4 regions of the Mesorhizobium sp. WSM4833 genome follow, and region 2 is predicted to be linked to each of the others. Evidence: predicted binding sites of a transcription regulator. Region 2 holds the regulator's gene; each other region holds the start of a gene.
What was found. The regulator PhoB, encoded in region 2, activates phosphate uptake and scavenging genes when phosphate is short. The targets are predictions, from matches to a motif close to TGTCATNNANCTGTCAT.

Region 1 (4,211 bases), on a different contig from region 2:
GATCGCCCGCAACGCCAATCTCCCGGCCGACGCACCGGCGACCGACGCCAATCGCACCACGCCCGGCAAGGAAGCCTGGATGGTGATGGTTCAGGTCTGCACGCATCTCGGCTGCATTCCGCTTGGCCAGGAAGGCGATTTCGGCGGCTGGTTCTGCCCGTGCCACGGTTCGCAATACGACACCGCCGGCCGCATCCGCAAAGGCCCGGCGCCGGAGAACATGCCGGTTCCGGTATTCAAGTTCATTTCCGATACCAAGATCCTTATCGGTTGAGGCAGGGGGATATTTCGATGAGCGAGGGACACTCGACCTATACGCCCAAAACCGGTCTCGGACGCTGGTTCGACGCCCGCATGCCGCTGCCGCGGCTGGTCTATGACAGCTTCGTTGCCTATCCGGTGCCGCGTAACCTCAACTATGCGTGGACCTTTGGCGGCATCCTGTCGATCATGCTGGTGGCGCAGATCCTGACCGGCATCGTGCTGGCCATGCACTATACGGCCGACACCAATCTGGCCTTCGGCTCGGTCGAGAAGATCATGCGCGACGTGAATTCGGGCTGGCTGCTGCGCTACATGCATTCGAACGGCGCCTCTTTCTTCTTCGTCGCCGTCTACATCCACATCTTCCGTGGCCTCTATTACGGCTCCTACAAGGCGCCGCGCGAGCTGCTGTGGATCCTCGGCTGCATCATCTATCTCCTGATGATGGCGACCGGCTTCATGGGCTACGTGCTGCCATGGGGCCAGATGAGCTTCTGGGGCGCCACCGTCATCACCGGCTTCTTCAGCGCCATTCCGCTGGTCGGCGACTGGATCCAGCAGCTGCTGCTCGGCGGCTTTGCCGTCGACAACCCGACGCTGAACCGTTTCTTTGCGCTGCACTATCTGTTGCCGTTCATGATCGCCGGCGTTGTCGTGCTGCACATCTGGGCGCTGCATGTCGTCGGCCAGTCGAACCCGACGGGCATCGAGGTCAAGTCGAAGACCGACACCGTGGCCTTCACCCCCTACGCGACCATCAAGGACGCGTTCGGCATGATCGTGTTCCTGTTCTTCTTCGCCTATTTCGTCTTCTACCTGCCGAACTATCTCGGTCATCCCGACAACTACATCGTCGCCAACCCGCTGAAGACGCCGGCCCACATCGTGCCCGAATGGTACTTCCTGCCGTTCTACGCGATCCTGCGCGCCATCACCTTCAATGTCGGGCCGATCAACTCCAAGCTCGGCGGCGTGCTATGCATGTTCGGCGCCATCGTCATGTTGTTCCTGGTGCCGTGGCTCGACACTTCGAAGGTGCGCTCGGCGGTTTACCGGCCCTGGTACAAGCTGTTCTTCTGGCTGTTCGTGGCCGATGCCATCCTGCTTGGCTGGCTGGGCTCGCAGCCGGCGGAAGGCAGCTATGTGTTCATGGCGCAGATGGCGACATTGTTCTACTTCGCCTTCTTCCTGATCGCGCTGCCGGTGCTCGGCCTGATTGAGACGCCGCGACGGTTGCCGAACTCGATCACCGAGGCGGTGCTCGAGAAGAACAAGGGCGGCAGCGGACATCCGGCGGGCGCTACGGCGGCTCCGGAAACCAAAGGCTGAGCGGGTAGAGAATCTAAGGGGATTTGGCATGAAAAAGATTCTCACCTCGCTGGCGCTGATCGGCCTTGTGGCCGTCGCCGCTGGGGCCGCGGGCACTCGGGCGATCGCCGCCGAAGAGGCACACAATGTGGCCAATCCGACGCATTTCCCGATCGACGAGCCGAAGGAAATGGACTGGAGTTTCACTGGCCCATTCGGCACCTATGACAAGGCGCAGCTGCAGCGCGGCCTCAAGGTCTACAAGGAAGTCTGCTCGGCCTGCCATTCGATGAACCTGGTGGCGTTCCGCACGCTGTCGGACCTCGGCTATTCCGATGCGCAGATCAAGACGCTGTCGGCCGAGTACACCATCCACGACGGTCCCAACGATGCCGGCGACATGTTCGACCGTCCCGGCAAGCCGTCCGACCACTTCCCGCCGCCCTTCGCCAATGAGGAAGCCGCCGCTGCCTCCAATGGCGGTGCTGCTCCGCCAGACATGTCCCTGCTGGCCAAGGCTCGCGGTGTCGAACGCGGTTTTCCGCAGTTCGTCTTCGATATCTTCACCCAGTACGACGCGGGCGGCCCCGACTATATCCACTCGCTGCTGACCGGCTACGACCAGACGCCGCCTGCCGGCATGGTGATCCCGGAAGGCACCCACTACAATCCGTACTTCATGTCCGGCGTGTCGCTGAAGATGCCCAAGCCGCTCTCCGACGGCCAGGTGACCTATGATGACGGTGCGCCGCAGACCATCGACCAGTATTCCCGCGACGTCTCCGCCTTCCTGGCATGGGCGGCCGAGCCGCATATGGAAGACCGCAAGAAGACCGGTTTTCGCGTTCTGGTGTTCCTGCTTTTGTTCGGCGCGCTGGTCTATCTCACCAAGCGCAAGGTGTGGGAAGGCGTGGCGCATTAAGCCACACGATCAAGTGATCGCAAAGGGCGCCGAGAGGCGCCCTTTGCATTTCCGGATGCTGGTCGTGTCACATGGCCGTCACCGCATCCGGCGATCCTGTGCTGCTCTCATCAAAGGATCGCACCCATGAAAAGATACGCATCGCTCGCGGCAGGCCTGTTGCTGCTCATCGTCGGCTCGGCCGCGCAAGCGGAGGACGCCCAGCCTTTCGTCACCAACAAGGATGTCGACCTGACGATGATCCTGCCGCCGCCGCCGGCAAACGATTCGGCGCAGACCAAGGCCGAACTCGGCGAGGTGCTGATGCTGCAGGTGACACGCACGCCCGAGATGGTAGCCAGCGCCGTCGCCGATGCCGACGAGAATGTCTGGCGCTTCGCCAACGTCATGGGGCCGAAATTCAACAAGGAAACGCTGCCCAAATTCAGCGCCTTCTTCGACCGCGTCGTGGCCACCGAAGGCGCCGTCGTCGATCCGGCCAAGGATTTCTGGAAGCGCCCGCGTCCGCACCAGCTCAGCGACCTCGTCAAGCCGGCGGTCAAGTTGTCGAGCTCCGGTTCCTGGCCGTCCGGCCACGCCACCGTCGGCACCATGATGGGCATTATCCTGTCCGATATGGTTCCTGAAAAGCGCGCAGAGATCATGGCGCGTGCGGCCGAATACGCCCACAACCGCGAGGTCGGCGGCATCCACTATGCGTCCGACGTCGAGATGGGCAGGATTTCCGGCAGCGTCATCGCCGCGGTCCTGCTCAACCGGGACGACTTCAAGGCCGAATATGAAGTGGCCAGGGCCGAGCTTCGTTCGGATCTCGGCATGTAATCTTCGTCAGTCGGATCAGACCAGAAAGGGGCGCTTCGGCGTCCCTTTTTTTGCTCATGGCCATGTCCGGAGGGCAGCTCGAAAAATAGTCCGTTGGCACGCCGACAACAGGTTGATATTCGATGCATCGAACGGTGGCGAGAAACTTGTCCCGCCATGGCCTTTGGAATTCGATGATGCGGCTCAGCGACTGTCACAACTTTTCCGATTACCGCCGCATGGCGCAGCAGCGGCTGCCGGGGCCGATCTTCAACTACATCGACGGCGCGGCGGACGACGAGGTCACCTATCGCCGCAACACCGAAAGCTTCGAGACCTGCGATCTGGTTCCCAACGTGCTGCGCGGGGTGAGCGAGGTCGACATGTCGGTGACGGTCATGGGCCAGAAGCTGGCGATGCCGTTCTATTGCTCGCCGACCGCCTTGCAGCGCCTGTTCTATCACCAGGGCGAGCGCGCGGTCGCCAAGGCCGCCGCCAAATACGGCACGATGTTCGGCGTGTCGTCGCTGGGCACTGTCAGCCTCGAGGAGGCGCGCAGCATCAGCAGCGGCCCGCAAGTCTACCAGTTCTATTTCCACCGGGATCGCGGTCTTAACCGGGCGATGATGCAGCGCGCAAAGGCGGTCGGCGTCGAGGTGATGATGCTGACCGTCGACAGCATCACCGGGGGAAACCGCGAGCGCGACAAACGAACCGGCTTTGCCATTCCCTTCAAGCTCAACCTTACCGGAATGGCGCAGTTCGCGCTCAAGCCGGCCTGGGCGATCAACTATTTCACCCATGAGGGCTTCAAGCTGCCGCAGCTCGACGAGCATGTCGACATGGGCGGCGGCACGATGTCGATCAGCCGTTACTTCACCGAGATGCTCGATCCGTCGATGACATGGGACGACGT
Region 2 (4,211 bases):
CGCAGTGGGCGACAAGATGAAGTCGAACGAAGTGATCAAAATGCGCGGCGACAAGGTCGGCGTGTTCTACGGCGAGAAGCAGGCGCTGTTCGACGTCGATCTCGACGTCCGCCTGAACCAGGTGACGGCGCTGATCGGCCCCTCCGGCTGCGGCAAGTCCACCTTCCTGCGCTGCCTCAATCGCATGAACGACACCATCGATTCAGCACGGGTAACCGGCAAGATCACGCTCGACGAAGAGGACATCTACGACAAGAACATCGATGTCGTCGAACTCAGGGCGCGCGTCGGCATGGTGTTCCAGAAACCCAATCCGTTCCCAAAGTCGATCTACGAGAACGTCGCCTATGGGCCGCGCATCCACGGATTGGCCAAGCGCAAGGCCGACATGGATCAGATCGTCGAGTCCAGCCTGAAGAAGGCGGCGATCTGGAACGAGGTCAAGGACCGTTTGCAGGAACCTGGCACGGGTCTTTCCGGTGGCCAGCAGCAGCGCCTGTGCATTGCACGCGCCATCGCCGTGTCGCCCGAGGTGATCCTGATGGACGAACCGTGTTCGGCGCTCGACCCGATCGCCACCGCTCGCGTCGAGGAACTGATCGACGAACTGCGTCAGAACTATACGATCGTCATCGTCACCCATTCGATGCAGCAGGCAGCGCGCGTGTCGCAGCGCACCGCGATGTTCCATCTTGGCTATCTGGTCGAGGAGGGCGCCACCGACAAGATGTTCACCACCCCCGACGACAAACGCACCCAGGACTACATCACCGGCCGGTTCGGCTGATCTCTGGCATATGAGGGACGAAGATCATGGGTGAACATACCGTCGCATCTTTCGATGAGGATCTGGAGCAGATCAGCCAGCTGATCCGCGACATGGGCGATCTCGCCCGCTCGATGGTCGGTGGCTCGACCAGGGCTTTGCTCAATTCGGACAATGCGCTGGCGCAGCGGGTGGTTTCCGACGACGCCATCATGGATGCACGCCAGCGCGAGCTGGACGATCGTGCCATCACGCTGATCGCCAAGCGCCAGCCGATGGCCAACGATCTGCGTGCGGTGGTCGGTTCGATCCGCATGGCCGGCGACCTCGAGCGCATCGGTGACCTTGCCAAGAACATCGCCAAGCGCGTCGGCACTGTCGGGCTGAGCGTCACGCCGCACGACCTTTCGCATTCGATCGACGCAATGGCGCAGCTGGTGCTGATCCAGGTGCAGGGGGTCGTCGACGAGTATGCCGCCGCTGACGCGGCAGCGCTTGCCACGCTCAGAAACAATGATGAACGCATCGACGTCAAATACACATCGGTGTTCCGCGAACTTCTGACCTACATGATGGAAGATCCGCGCAACATCACGGCGTGCACGCACCTGTTGTTTTGCGCCAAGAACCTCGAGCGGATCGGCGACCACGTGACCAACATCGCCGAAAATGCCTATTATGTTTTGACCGGCACGCAGTTGCCAGCCAACCGTCCGAAGCAGGACGAGACGGCAATGTCCGCGCCAGCGGCATGACAGGGGTGACCAGCCGATGATCGCGCCACGCATCATGGTGGTGGAGGATGAGGAGCCGCTAGGCGTGCTGCTCCGCTACAATCTCGAATCCGAAGGTTACCAGGTCGAGGTGGTGACGCGCGGCGACGAGGCCGAAATCCGGCTGCAGGAGAACGTTCCAGACCTTCTGGTGCTCGACTGGATGGTGCCTGCGGTTTCCGGTATCGAACTCTGCCGCCGGCTAAGGATGCGTCCCGAGACCGAGCGGCTGCCGATCATCATGCTGACCGCGCGAGGCGAGGAAAGCGACCGCGTGCGCGGCCTCTCGACCGGTGCCGACGACTATCTGGTCAAGCCTTTCTCGACGCCGGAGTTCATGGCCAGGGTCAAGGCGCTGCTGCGCCGGGCCAAGCCGGAAGTGCTGTCCAGCGTGCTCAAGGTCGGCGATATCGTGCTCGATCGCGAGTCGCACCGCGTCTATCGCAAGAAGAGCGAAATCCGGCTCGGGCCGACGGAATTCCGCCTGCTTGAATTCATGATGCGCCATCCAGGCCGCGTGTTCTCGCGCAGCCAACTGCTCGACAATGTCTGGGGCGAGACGATCTACATCGACGAACGCACGGTCGATGTGCATGTCGGCCGGCTGCGCAAGGCGGTCAACAACGGCCGCATGCCCGATGTCATTCGCACCATCCGTGGGGCGGGTTACGCCATTCGCGAGGACTGAACTCCCTCGTTTGAACTCACGCCACGTTCTTGCCGCCGAGACCGGATCTCGCCTGCACGCCCGGCGCAAAAATCTCCTGATCGACGAAGATCAGCGCCCGCATGGCGCAGCCTTCGCGGATCAGCGGCAGTTCGTTCGGCTCGGTGTCGAAGGAAATCGACTTGGAATGCTGACCGCCGGCGGTCTGGGCAATCGCTTGCCGCAATGCCGGCTCGATCAGGTCGAAGGCGGCGGCGCTGACGCCGACCATGGCGACCGGCGCCGGATCGATCAGCGCAAACAGGCTGCCGAGGCCGTAGCCGAGCGCTTCGCCGGCCTTGCGATAGGCTTCCCGTTCGGGCCCGTCCCTTTCGCGGGCGGCGGCAGCCAGGGCGCGCATGTCGGCGTCGCTGACATCGGCGACGGGCTCTGCATCCTCGCCCATCTGCCGCGCGTTGCGCCAGATGGCATAATTGCCGGCATAGGCTTCGACGCAGCCGCGCCGTCCGCAGCGACACAGCGCGCCGTTCGGCCGATGGATCATGTGGCCGAATTCGCCGCCCGAGGAATGGGTGCCGGTGAACAATTCGCCCTTCAGCACCAGCCCCATGCCGATGCCGTGCGACAGGAGGATGGCGATGAAATCGTCGCGGTAACGATCGGGGTCGCGCCAGCGCAGCGCCACCGCCATCATGTTGCAGTCGTTCTCCATAATGGCGGGGATGCCGAACTCCTCTTCGAATATGTCGGCGAAGGCGATGTCGGTGTGCGGCGTGATCGGCGACCACAGCATGGCGCGGGCACGGGTGTCGGTGATGCCCTGGACGGCCAGCGCGATACGAGCGATGCTGCGCACGTCCAGGTCGGGATCTTCCAGGCGGCGCCGCACGATTGCCGTGCACTCACCGATCAGCGAGTCGCGCGACATCGTCAGCGTGTCGAGCCGACGCTGTTCCTCGGATATTACCTGGCCGGCATAGTCGATGACGGCGACCGAGAGGAAGTTCAGCGACAGCACCACGGTCATTACCGCGGCCGCTTCCGGATTGAGGCTGAGGCCGACCTGCGGACGGCCGCGTTTGAGCGAGCCGGCCTCGCTCGGCTTGCTTTCGGTCAGGATGCCTTCGACGATCAGGTCGGATGAGATCGCCGAGATCGTCGAATGGCTGAGGCTTGTGGTTGCGGCGATCTCGGTGCGCGACGGCTGTCCGGCGCGGCGCACCGCGGCGATCACCATCGCGCGGTTGCGGCGGCGCAAATCGTCGTGGCGGATTCCGACCGACATGCTCTTTCATATCCTCCCGGTCGCCGCGGTTCTTCCTGCCCTGGAACGCTGTCGGTGACGCGGTCAAATACTGGCAGAAGCCGCGCGCCGTGTCATTTATTTATTCCGAGGCCCGAAAAAAATTCGAGACGACATCAAAATCCATCAGAATCGATGTTGACAGCGTTCGGGCGTTGGCCCAGTATTTTTTCGAGGCTCGAAAAAATAGGGCCTCTGTGCCGGCCCTCGGGCCAGTTTGGTCGCGCCATACGCGGCGCAGGGAGGATAATATGAAAAGATTCACAGCCGCCATCCTGGCGGGTGCCGCCATGTCGCTGACGCTCGCGTCTGTCGCGCAGGCGAAGGACAAGGTCGTCGGCGTTTCGTGGTCCAACTTCCAGGAGGAACGCTGGAAGACCGACGAGGCCGCCATGAAGACGGCGATCGAGGCCGCCGGCGACAAGTACATCTCCGCCGATGCGCAGTCCAATCCCGGCAAGCAGCTTACCGACGTCGAAAGCCTGATCTCGCAGGGCGCCAATTCCCTGATCATCCTGGCGCAGGATGCTTCGGCCATCGGCCCGGCCGTGCAGAAGGCGCTGGACGAAGGCATTCCGGTCGTCGGCTATGACCGGTTGATCGAGAACAAGGACGTTTTCTACCTCACCTTCGACAACAAGGAAGTCGGCCGTATGCAGGCCCGCGAAGTGTTCAAGGTCAAGCCGGAAGGCAACTACGTCT
Region 3 (4,211 bases), on a different contig from region 2:
CATCTCGCTGCGCGACCAGACCGGCTCGCACATCCTCGATCCCGACAATGTGATCAACCGCGCCACCCGTGCGATCAAGGATGCGGTACCGCAGATCGGCATCATCACCGACGCAGCGCTCGACCCATTCACCAGCCACGGCCATGACGGCATCCTGCGCGACGGCATCATCGTCAACGACGAGACAGTGGAACAGGTGACCGCCGCTGCAGTCATCCAGGCGGCCGCCGGCGCCGACATCATCGCACCGTCCGACATGATGGACGGCCGCATCGGCGCCATCCGCGACGCGCTCGATGCCAATGGTTTTCAGGACGTGGCGATCATGTCCTATGCGACCAAATTCGCCTCGGCCTTCTACGGACCCTATCGCGAGGCGGTGGGCACCGCCGGTCTGCTCAAGGGCGACAAGAAGACCTATTACATCGACCATGCCAATTCGGACGAGGCGGTGAGAGAGGCCGAACAGGACATCGCCGAGGGCGCCGACATGCTGATGGTCAAGCCCGGCCTGCCCTATCTCGACATCATCCGGCGGCTGAAGGACGAGTTCCAGATGCCGACCTTCGCCTACCAGGTGTCAGGCGAATATTCGATGATCAAGGCGGCAGGCGCCAATGGCTGGATCGACGGCGAGAAGGCAATGCTGGAATCGCTGCTCGCCTTCAAGCGCGCCGGCTGCGACGGCATCCTGACCTATTTCGCACCCGAAGTGGCGGAGATGCTGAAGGGGTAATTTCTCTTCGCGACGACGGCCGGTCGCGGCGAGCAATGTCGGCCAATCCGCTTCGACATCCATACCAATTTCCGGCTCTTGGCCGGGGAATCCATAGCGAGGGCCACTTGACCGTTGCGTGGGCTTCGTTTGAGCTTGAAAATACCGCTTGCAATTCACAATCGGTTTGTTACAAAAAACTGCTTGCAAAACACAATCGGTTATCGAGGAGGCTCGCATGTCCAAACTTCGCGTCAACGCTTTCACCCTATCGCTCGACGGCTATGGCGCCGGTCCCGATCAGGATCTGCAAAATCCGCTCGGCGTCGGTGGGGAATCCTTGCACAAGTGGTTTGTCGACACCCGCACCTTCCGCGAGATGGTGCTCGGACAAGACGGCGGCACCACCGACGTCAACGAGGCGTTCGCGGCGCGCAGCTTCGAAAATGTCGGCGCCTGGATCCTCGGCCGCAACATGTTCGGACCGATCCGCGGCGAATGGCCTGACGACAGCTGGAAAGGCTGGTGGGGCGACAACCCGCCCTATCATGTGCCGGTTTTCGTGCTGACCCATCACAAGCGGGAACCGATCACGATGGAGGGCGGCACCACTTTCCACTTCGTCGTCGACGGCATCCATTCAGCTCTTGAACAGGCAAAGGCTGCCGCTGGCGGCAAGGATGTGCGGGTCGGCGGCGGCGTCGCCACCATACGGCAATATCTGCAGGAAAAACTGATCGACGAGATGCATCTGGCGATCGCGCCGCTGCTGCTGGGCACGGGCGAGAACCTTTTTGCCGGCCTGGACATGCTCAAGCTCGGCTATGTCTGCAGCGAGCAGGTGGCGACCCCGCTCGCGACGCATGTGGTGATCAAGCGGGCGTAGGTGGAGAGCCAATCTCCCCCCGCGTGGGGGAGATCGCAGCTTCGTCTGCCTCAATACTTTTCCGGCACGTAGAGCTCGCGCGGCAGCACCTGGCGCTCGTATTCGGGGTTGAAGACGCGCTCCGGCAAAGTGATCTCCTCGTGCGGCACTTCCTCGTAAGGCAGCTGCTTGAGCAGATGGTCGATGCAGTTCAGCCGCGCGCGCTTCTTGTCGTTGCCCTCGACGATGAACCAGGGCGCTTCCGGGATGTTGGTGCGGGCGAAGGTCTCTTCCTTGGCCTTGGTGTACTGCTCCCAACGCACGCGCGACTGCAGGTCCATCGGCGACAGTTTCCACTGTTTCATCGGATCGTGGATGCGCATCAGGAAGCGCATCTGCTGTTCCTCGTCGGTGATCGAGAACCAGTATTTGACCACGGTGATGCCCGAGCGGACCAGCATGCGCTCGAATTCCGGCACGTCGTGGAAGAATTCTTCGACCTGATCGGGCTGGGCAAAGCCCATCACCCGCTCGACGCCCGAGCGGTTGTACCATGAGCGGTCGAACAGCACGATCTCGCCGCCGGCCGGCAGATGCGGGACATAGCGCTGGAAATACCATTGCGACTTTTCGCGCTCCGTCGGCGCCGGCAGTGCGACGACACGGCAGATGCGCGGGTTGAGGCGCTGGGTGATGCGTTTGATGACACCGCCCTTGCCGGCCGAATCGCGTCCCTCGAAGATTACCACCAGCTTCTTCTTGTGGTGGGCGACCCAGGACTGCAGCTTGATCAATTCGGACTGCAGGGTGATCAGGTCGCGAAAATACTGCATGCGATCGATCGAAGGCGGATGCGAGTTCTTGTAGATCTTGGCGATCTCCATCGACAGCGCCGGCTCCGACATTTCGAGCTCATAGTCTTCGTCAAGCGTGTCGGCGAGCTCGGCTTCAAGCCAATCCCTGGCCGGAGAATTCTGTTTTAGCTCGGTCATTATCGGCTGCTCCACTTGCAAGCTCTGTCGATCCACGTCCGGCGCCCCAAACTCCCGGCCTACAGCCCGGGAACGGCAACACCTGAGCCGACTTCCATATAGGCCTGCAATGACGGTTTTATTGCAGCGCGAGCATGGTTACCGCCGCCGTCGGTCCAGCCAGGCATGATCGATCCGCCGCGCTGGCATGGAGACACGTCACCCAAATTGTCCTACAAATAGCGGCCACTTTCGGGCGCCCCCCCAGCCTTTTTCCAACGTAATCGCGAGGACCGACATGGAATACCGCACCCTCGGCCGTTCCGGCCTGAAAGTTTCGACACTGACCATGGGGACCATGACGTTCGGCGGCGCCGGAGCTTTTTCGGCGGTCGGCAAGACCGATCTCGACGAAGCGCGCCGGATGATCGATCTCTGTATCGACGCCGGCATCAATGTCATCGACACCGCCAATGTCTATTCGAACGGCATTTCCGAAGAAATCATCGGCGAAGCGCTCGGCGGCAAGCGCAAGGGCGACGTGCTGATCGCCTCCAAGGCACGGATGCGGATCGGCAAAGGTCCAAACGACGAAGGCCTGTCGCGCCATCACCTGATCCGGGAATGCGAGAAGAGCCTGAAGCGGCTCAAGACCGACGTCATCGACATCTATTTCCTGCACGAATGGGATGGCGTGACGCCGCTGGAGGAAACCATCGGCGCGCTCGACACGCTGGTTGCCCAGGGCAAGATCCGCTATGTCGGCTGCTCCAACTATTCCGGCTGGCAGGTGATGAAGGCGCTCGGCATCAGCGACAGCCGTCATCAGCCGCGCTTCATCACGCAGCAGATCCACTACACGCTGGAAGCGCGCGAAGCGGAGTACGAACTGCTGCCGATTTCCGTCGACCAGGGGCTGGGCGTTCTGGTCTGGAGCCCGCTTGCCGGCGGATTGCTGTCCGGCAAATACCGCCGTGACAGCCCCACCGCCCGCCAACTCGCGGGCTGGTCGGAACCACCGATCCGCGACGAGGACCGGCTGTGGCGGATCGTCGATGTGCTTGTGGAGATCGGCGCGCAGCGCGGCGTGTCGGCAGCGCAGGTGGCGCTGGCCTGGCTGCTTGGCCGGCCGTCCATCAGTTCCCTGGTGATCGGCGGCAGGACGGAAACGCAGTTCCTGGACAACATCGCGGCGGCAAGCCTGGTGCTTTCCGACGAGGAGCGCGCGCGCCTCGACGCGGTCAGCCGGCCGCCCCTGCTCTATCCCTACTGGCACCAGCAGCTGACGGCAAAGGACCGCTTTGGTGCCGCCGATCTGGTGATTGACCGAAGCGGCATCTGATCGGCAAATCGATGGCGATAGGTATCGCCGCCGCAGTGATGGGCGTGGCCCCATCATTGCGGCGCGCATCTTGCAAGCCTGGCCATCATCGACGCACTATCGCTTCAGCTGTTGTGTTTGACGGCTAATGCTCCTAGGCAGGACCAGAGCCGCGAGGCAGTGAAAAAGGAGCCGATATGGCGCGACCACCAAACTACGATCAGGAACGCAAGGAACGCGACCGCCAGAAGGCGGCCAAGAAGGCCGAGAAGCTGGCAGCCAAGGTTGCAGCGAGGGAACGTTCGAAGCCCGAAGACGAGACTGAAGCCGAAACCGAAA
Region 4 (4,211 bases), on a different contig from region 2:
GGACGAGCCAGCTCAGGAAATCCAGCAAATGCGGCAACCGGTCGAAGAAATGCCCGGCATTGGCCTCGTCGGCGAACCACATGGTGCTGCCGAGCGCGACAATGAGCAGGCCGACGCCAATGGCGGTGTAGAGCCGGCGCAGCGACGTCTGGCGACGCCAGGCGTCGGCCATCTGATGAGTGGCGCCGGAAGGGGCTGTCACGGAAAGGGTCATGATCGGACATGCAAGAAGGGCGGCGTTTTCTCGACGCCGCCCTTCCTGATTTCGCCGTTAGCCGCCGATGGCTGCCTTACGGGCTTCGACGATGACGTTGTAGAAGTCCGCCTTAACCGGGACGTAGCCGGTAAAGTCGCCGCCCTCGACGCCTTCGAAGCAAGCCTTGTCCTTCTTCGGCAACTGCGTGAAGAAGTCGGCGAGCTTGGCCGTCATTTCACTGCCGAGCGCGGTGCGCACGACCAGCGGGCCGTTCGGGATTAGGCCCGAGCGCCAGACCTCGACGAAGTCGTTGGGGTCGACGGCGCCCTTGGCGACTTCCTTGTGAAAGGTGCCCGAGGTGTAGCCGTCCTTGAAGTCGCCGATGCCGGAAGAATCGTCCACCGCCACGTCGACCTTGCCGTCACGCACGGCCAGGACGTTGTTCTCGTGACCGCCGTTGAACTGGGTCGATGCGAAGAAGGTTTCGTTCGAAGCGCCGGTATCCTTCGGGATCTGGGTCAGCGGGATCAGGTAGCCGGAGGTCGAATCCGGATCGGCGTAGCCGAGCTTCTTGCCCTTGGCCGACTTGATGTCGGTGATGCCGGAGGATTTCAGCGCCAGGCCGATCGAATAATAGCCTGTGGCGCCGTCGGTCTGCTGGGTGGTGAGGATCGGGGTGACCGCCTTCGGGTCCTTGAGAGCGACGCTGGCGTAGCCGGAAGCGCCGAGTTCGGCGAAGTCGAGCGTGCCGCCGAGCAGGCCCTGGATGACGCCGTCATAGTCGGCGGCGGGGAACAGCGAGACCTTTTCGAAGCCGAATTCGGTCTTCAAATGGTCGGCGAGGCACTGGTAGTTGCGCAGCCGGTCGGTTTCGTTTTCGCCGCCGAGAATGCCGACGCGAAATTCCTTCATGTCGGCGGCATGGGCCATGCTGGTCGCCATGGCGAGCACCGAAACGGCGCCAAAGACCATCTTCCTGAACATTGGATATTTCTCCTGTAGGTTCCGGCCCCGCGCCGGCAGCGTTATCGATTTTGACAGGTGCCCTTGACGTGGGCTGGCGATCCCAACCGCTCTCAATATCCCGGGAATGCGGGCTCGAGCGGTCCGGCGGATGCGGCGATCTTTCGGCTGAAGGCAACGCTGGTCGAGGTGATGGCCTCGGAGATTCCCTGGCCATTGCTGTCGGCGCCGTAGACGAGGCGCACCGCCTCGCGGTTGAGCTCTTCCGGCGGGCCGTCGAAGACGACCTTGCCGGCAGCCATGCCGATGATGCGGTTGCAGTAGGTGCGGGCGGTGTCCAGCGTGTGCAGATTGGTGACGACGGTGATGCCTTCGCGCAGATTGATGTCCTGCAGCGAATCCATCACCACCTTGGCGTTGAGCGGGTCGAGCGAGGCGATCGGCTCGTCGGCGAGGATCACCCGGGGCTGCTGCATCATGGCGCGAGCGATGGCGACGCGCTGCTGCTGGCCGCCCGACAAGGTGCCGGCGGGCTGCAGCGCGGTGCGGGCGATGTCGAGCCGCTCGAGTGCCGCGATCGCCTCGGCGCATTCGGCGCGCGAGAACATGCCGAACAGGTTGGTGATGGTCGAGCGGTGGTTCAGCTTGCCGAGCAGCACATTGGTCAGCACGTCGAGGCGCGGCACCAGGTTGAACTGCTGGAAGATCATGGCGCAGTCGCGCTGCCAGCGCCGCAGCGGCGAGCCGCTCAGCTTCGAGACCTCGGCGCCGTCAAAAAAAATCGACCCCTGGCTGGGATCGATGAGACGGTTGATCATGCGAAGGAGGGTTGATTTGCCGGCGCCCGAACGGCCGATAATGCCAACCATCTGACCCTGCGGGATCGCGATGTTGATGTCGCTGACGGCAGTGTTCTTGCCAAATCGTCGGGTGACACCGCGGATTTCGAGCGTGGCGGAATTTGCTGGCATGGGGGCAGGTTCCAGTCCGGGACCATTGATCGTTAGGCATTCGCCTAGCGCAGCCACATGAACCTGCCGTGTCGCGTTGATGTCAGTTTTGTTACGCTCCACAGGCCGGAGTCTGCGGCCGGCCCAGGATCAGCAGTCGAAGGTGATGTGGAATGCAGGCCTGGCGAGCTGGCGCCGGTGGCCAGACGGCACCACTTGATGCGCATATACTCGCCCGTCGCGCGCCGGCGATGGCGAGGCCGTCCTTCAGGCGTTCCAGACAAGGGCCGTCATGGCGTCGATGCCGGTGTCGAGAGGCACGTCATGCGGATAGCAGGGGCGGGGGCGGTTTGCCCCCGCTGCCCAGCGTCAGTGACAGCCCGTTCCTGGCGTCGCTATCCGCCATATTTCTCCAAGAACGCCTCGGCCTCGAGCTCCCGGAAGTCATCCAACGCGGCCCGCAGCCTTGCATGGTCCCAGTCCCACCAGGCCAGCGCCTGGTAGCGTTCGGCCGTGCGGCGATCGAAGCGCTCGCGGATCGGCTTTGCCGGCACGCCGGCGACGATCGTATAGGGCGCGACATCTTTCGAGACGACAGCGCCGGCGCCGACCGCGGCGCCATCGCCGATGGTGACGCCGGGCAGGATGGTCGAGCCGTGACCGAGCCAGGTGTCGTGGCCGATGGTGACCCGCTTGGCGCGGCGCTGGGCGAAGAATTCGCTTTCGTGCTCGGCATCGTCCCAGTAGTCGGAGGCGCGATAGGTGAAATGGTGCAGCGTCGGCCGCCAGGTCGGGTGGTTGGTGGCGTTGATGCGCACGCTGGCCGCGATGTTGGCGAACTTGCCGATCGTCGCGCACCAGACGGCGCAGTCCTGCATCATGTAGGAATAGTCGCCGAGTTCGCTTTCCGAGACCCGGCTGCGGTCGGCGATCTCGGTCCAACGGCCGAGCGTCGAGTTCTGCACCTCCGCCGTCGGATGGATCAACGGCGTCTCGGATAATTTCCTGGTCATGCGGCGATTTTTCCGGGCGCGAAAGCGGTGACGTCGATGATGCGGTCGGCAACCGCCTCGCGCACATCGTGGTCATGGAAGATGCCGAGCAGGGCGACACCTGCAGCCTTCTTGGCGGCGATGAGTTCGATCACGACATCGCGGTTCCTGGCATCGAGCGAGGCTGTCGGCTCGTCGAGCAACAGGATCGGATGCTCGGTGATGAAGCCGCGCGCGATGTTGACGCGCTGCTGCTCGCCGCCGGAGAAGGTCGCAGGCGGCAAGGCCCAGAGTTTCTCCGGCAGGTTGAGCTGCGCCAGCAAGGCGCGGGCCTTGTCCCTTGCGGCTTCGCGATCCTCGCCGCGCTCGACCAGCGGTTCGGCGACGACGTCGAGCGCCGAGACGCGCGGCACGGTGCGCAGGAACTGGCTGACATAGCCGATCGTTTGCCGGCGTATGGCCAGCACGGTGCGCGGGCTGGCGGTGGCGAGGTCGATCAGCCCATCATCATGCGTGACGATGATCTGGCCTTCGTCGACGGCGTAGTTGCCGTAGAGCATCTTCAGGATCGAGCTCTTGCCGGCACCGGAAGGACCGCCGAGCACGGTGCATTCGCCAGCCCTGATCGAGAACGAGACACCGGCGACAACAGGCAGTTTGATGCCGTCGCGCAGGTGCATGGTGAAACTCTTGGCGACGTCGGAGACAACGAGGGGGGTTGCCATCAGAAGGGCCTCCAATTGTCGTTCGTTTGCGGGCCAACGCCCGCCTCTGCCTTGCCAGGCATCTCCCCCTCAAGGGGGGAGATCGGCAGCTTTCTCGTTGCGCTTGTTCTGCGACGTTGGAGAGTGGCGAAACCGAGGACGATAGCCAATCTCCCCCCTTGAGGGGGAGATGGCCGGCAGGCCAGAGGGGGGTGCTTTGGCGCCATCGTCAAACCTGCAAAATCGAGGAAACAAGCAATTGCGTGTAAGGCGCGCGCGGGTCGTCGAGCACGCGGTCGGTGAGGCCGCTTTCGACGACGCGGCCGTCCTTCATCACCATCATGCGCTGCGACAAGAGCCGCGCCACGGCAAGGTCGTGGGTGACGACGATGGCCGCCAGACCGAG

Region 1: a site for PhoB is predicted at 2,560-2,576, ahead of AC0L2D_RS22500 (acid phosphatase). Genes of this name have one in related genera too.
Region 3: a site for PhoB is predicted at 2,682-2,698, ahead of ppk2 (polyphosphate kinase 2). Genes of this name have one in related genera too.
Region 4: a site for PhoB is predicted at 2,210-2,226, ahead of phnC (phosphonate ABC transporter ATP-binding protein). Genes of this name have one in related genera too.

Annotation. Positions count from the first base shown of each region.
Region 1 is NZ_JBVVQG010000011.1:125,019-129,229, reverse strand. It holds gene petA (ubiquinol-cytochrome c reductase iron-sulfur subunit) at 1-274, shown strand, start outside; gene AC0L2D_RS22510 (cytochrome b) at 292-1,593, shown strand; gene AC0L2D_RS22505 (cytochrome c1) at 1,622-2,494, shown strand; gene AC0L2D_RS22500 (acid phosphatase) at 2,621-3,316, shown strand; gene AC0L2D_RS22495 (alpha-hydroxy acid oxidase) at 3,493-4,211, shown strand, end outside.
Region 2 is NZ_JBVVQG010000019.1:62,778-66,988, forward strand. It holds gene pstB (phosphate ABC transporter ATP-binding protein PstB) at 1-787, shown strand, start outside; gene phoU (phosphate signaling complex protein PhoU) at 814-1,521, shown strand; gene phoB (phosphate regulon transcriptional regulator PhoB) at 1,538-2,227, shown strand; gene AC0L2D_RS28075 (ROK family protein) at 2,244-3,491, opposite strand; gene xylF (D-xylose ABC transporter substrate-binding protein) at 3,761-4,211, shown strand, end outside.
Region 3 is NZ_JBVVQG010000006.1:141,810-146,020, reverse strand. It holds gene hemB (porphobilinogen synthase) at 1-736, shown strand, start outside; gene AC0L2D_RS13705 (dihydrofolate reductase family protein) at 954-1,601, shown strand; gene ppk2 (polyphosphate kinase 2) at 1,652-2,572, opposite strand; gene AC0L2D_RS13695 (aldo/keto reductase) at 2,850-3,893, shown strand; gene AC0L2D_RS13690 (hypothetical protein) at 4,070-4,211, shown strand, end outside.
Region 4 is NZ_JBVVQG010000004.1:221,559-225,769, forward strand. It holds gene phnE (phosphonate ABC transporter, permease protein PhnE) at 1-214, opposite strand, end outside; gene phnD (phosphonate ABC transporter substrate-binding protein) at 272-1,180, opposite strand; gene phnC (phosphonate ABC transporter ATP-binding protein) at 1,273-2,130, opposite strand; gene AC0L2D_RS09455 (DapH/DapD/GlmU-related protein) at 2,505-3,122, opposite strand; gene phnL (phosphonate C-P lyase system protein PhnL) at 3,119-3,826, opposite strand; gene phnK (phosphonate C-P lyase system protein PhnK) at 4,035-4,211, opposite strand, start outside.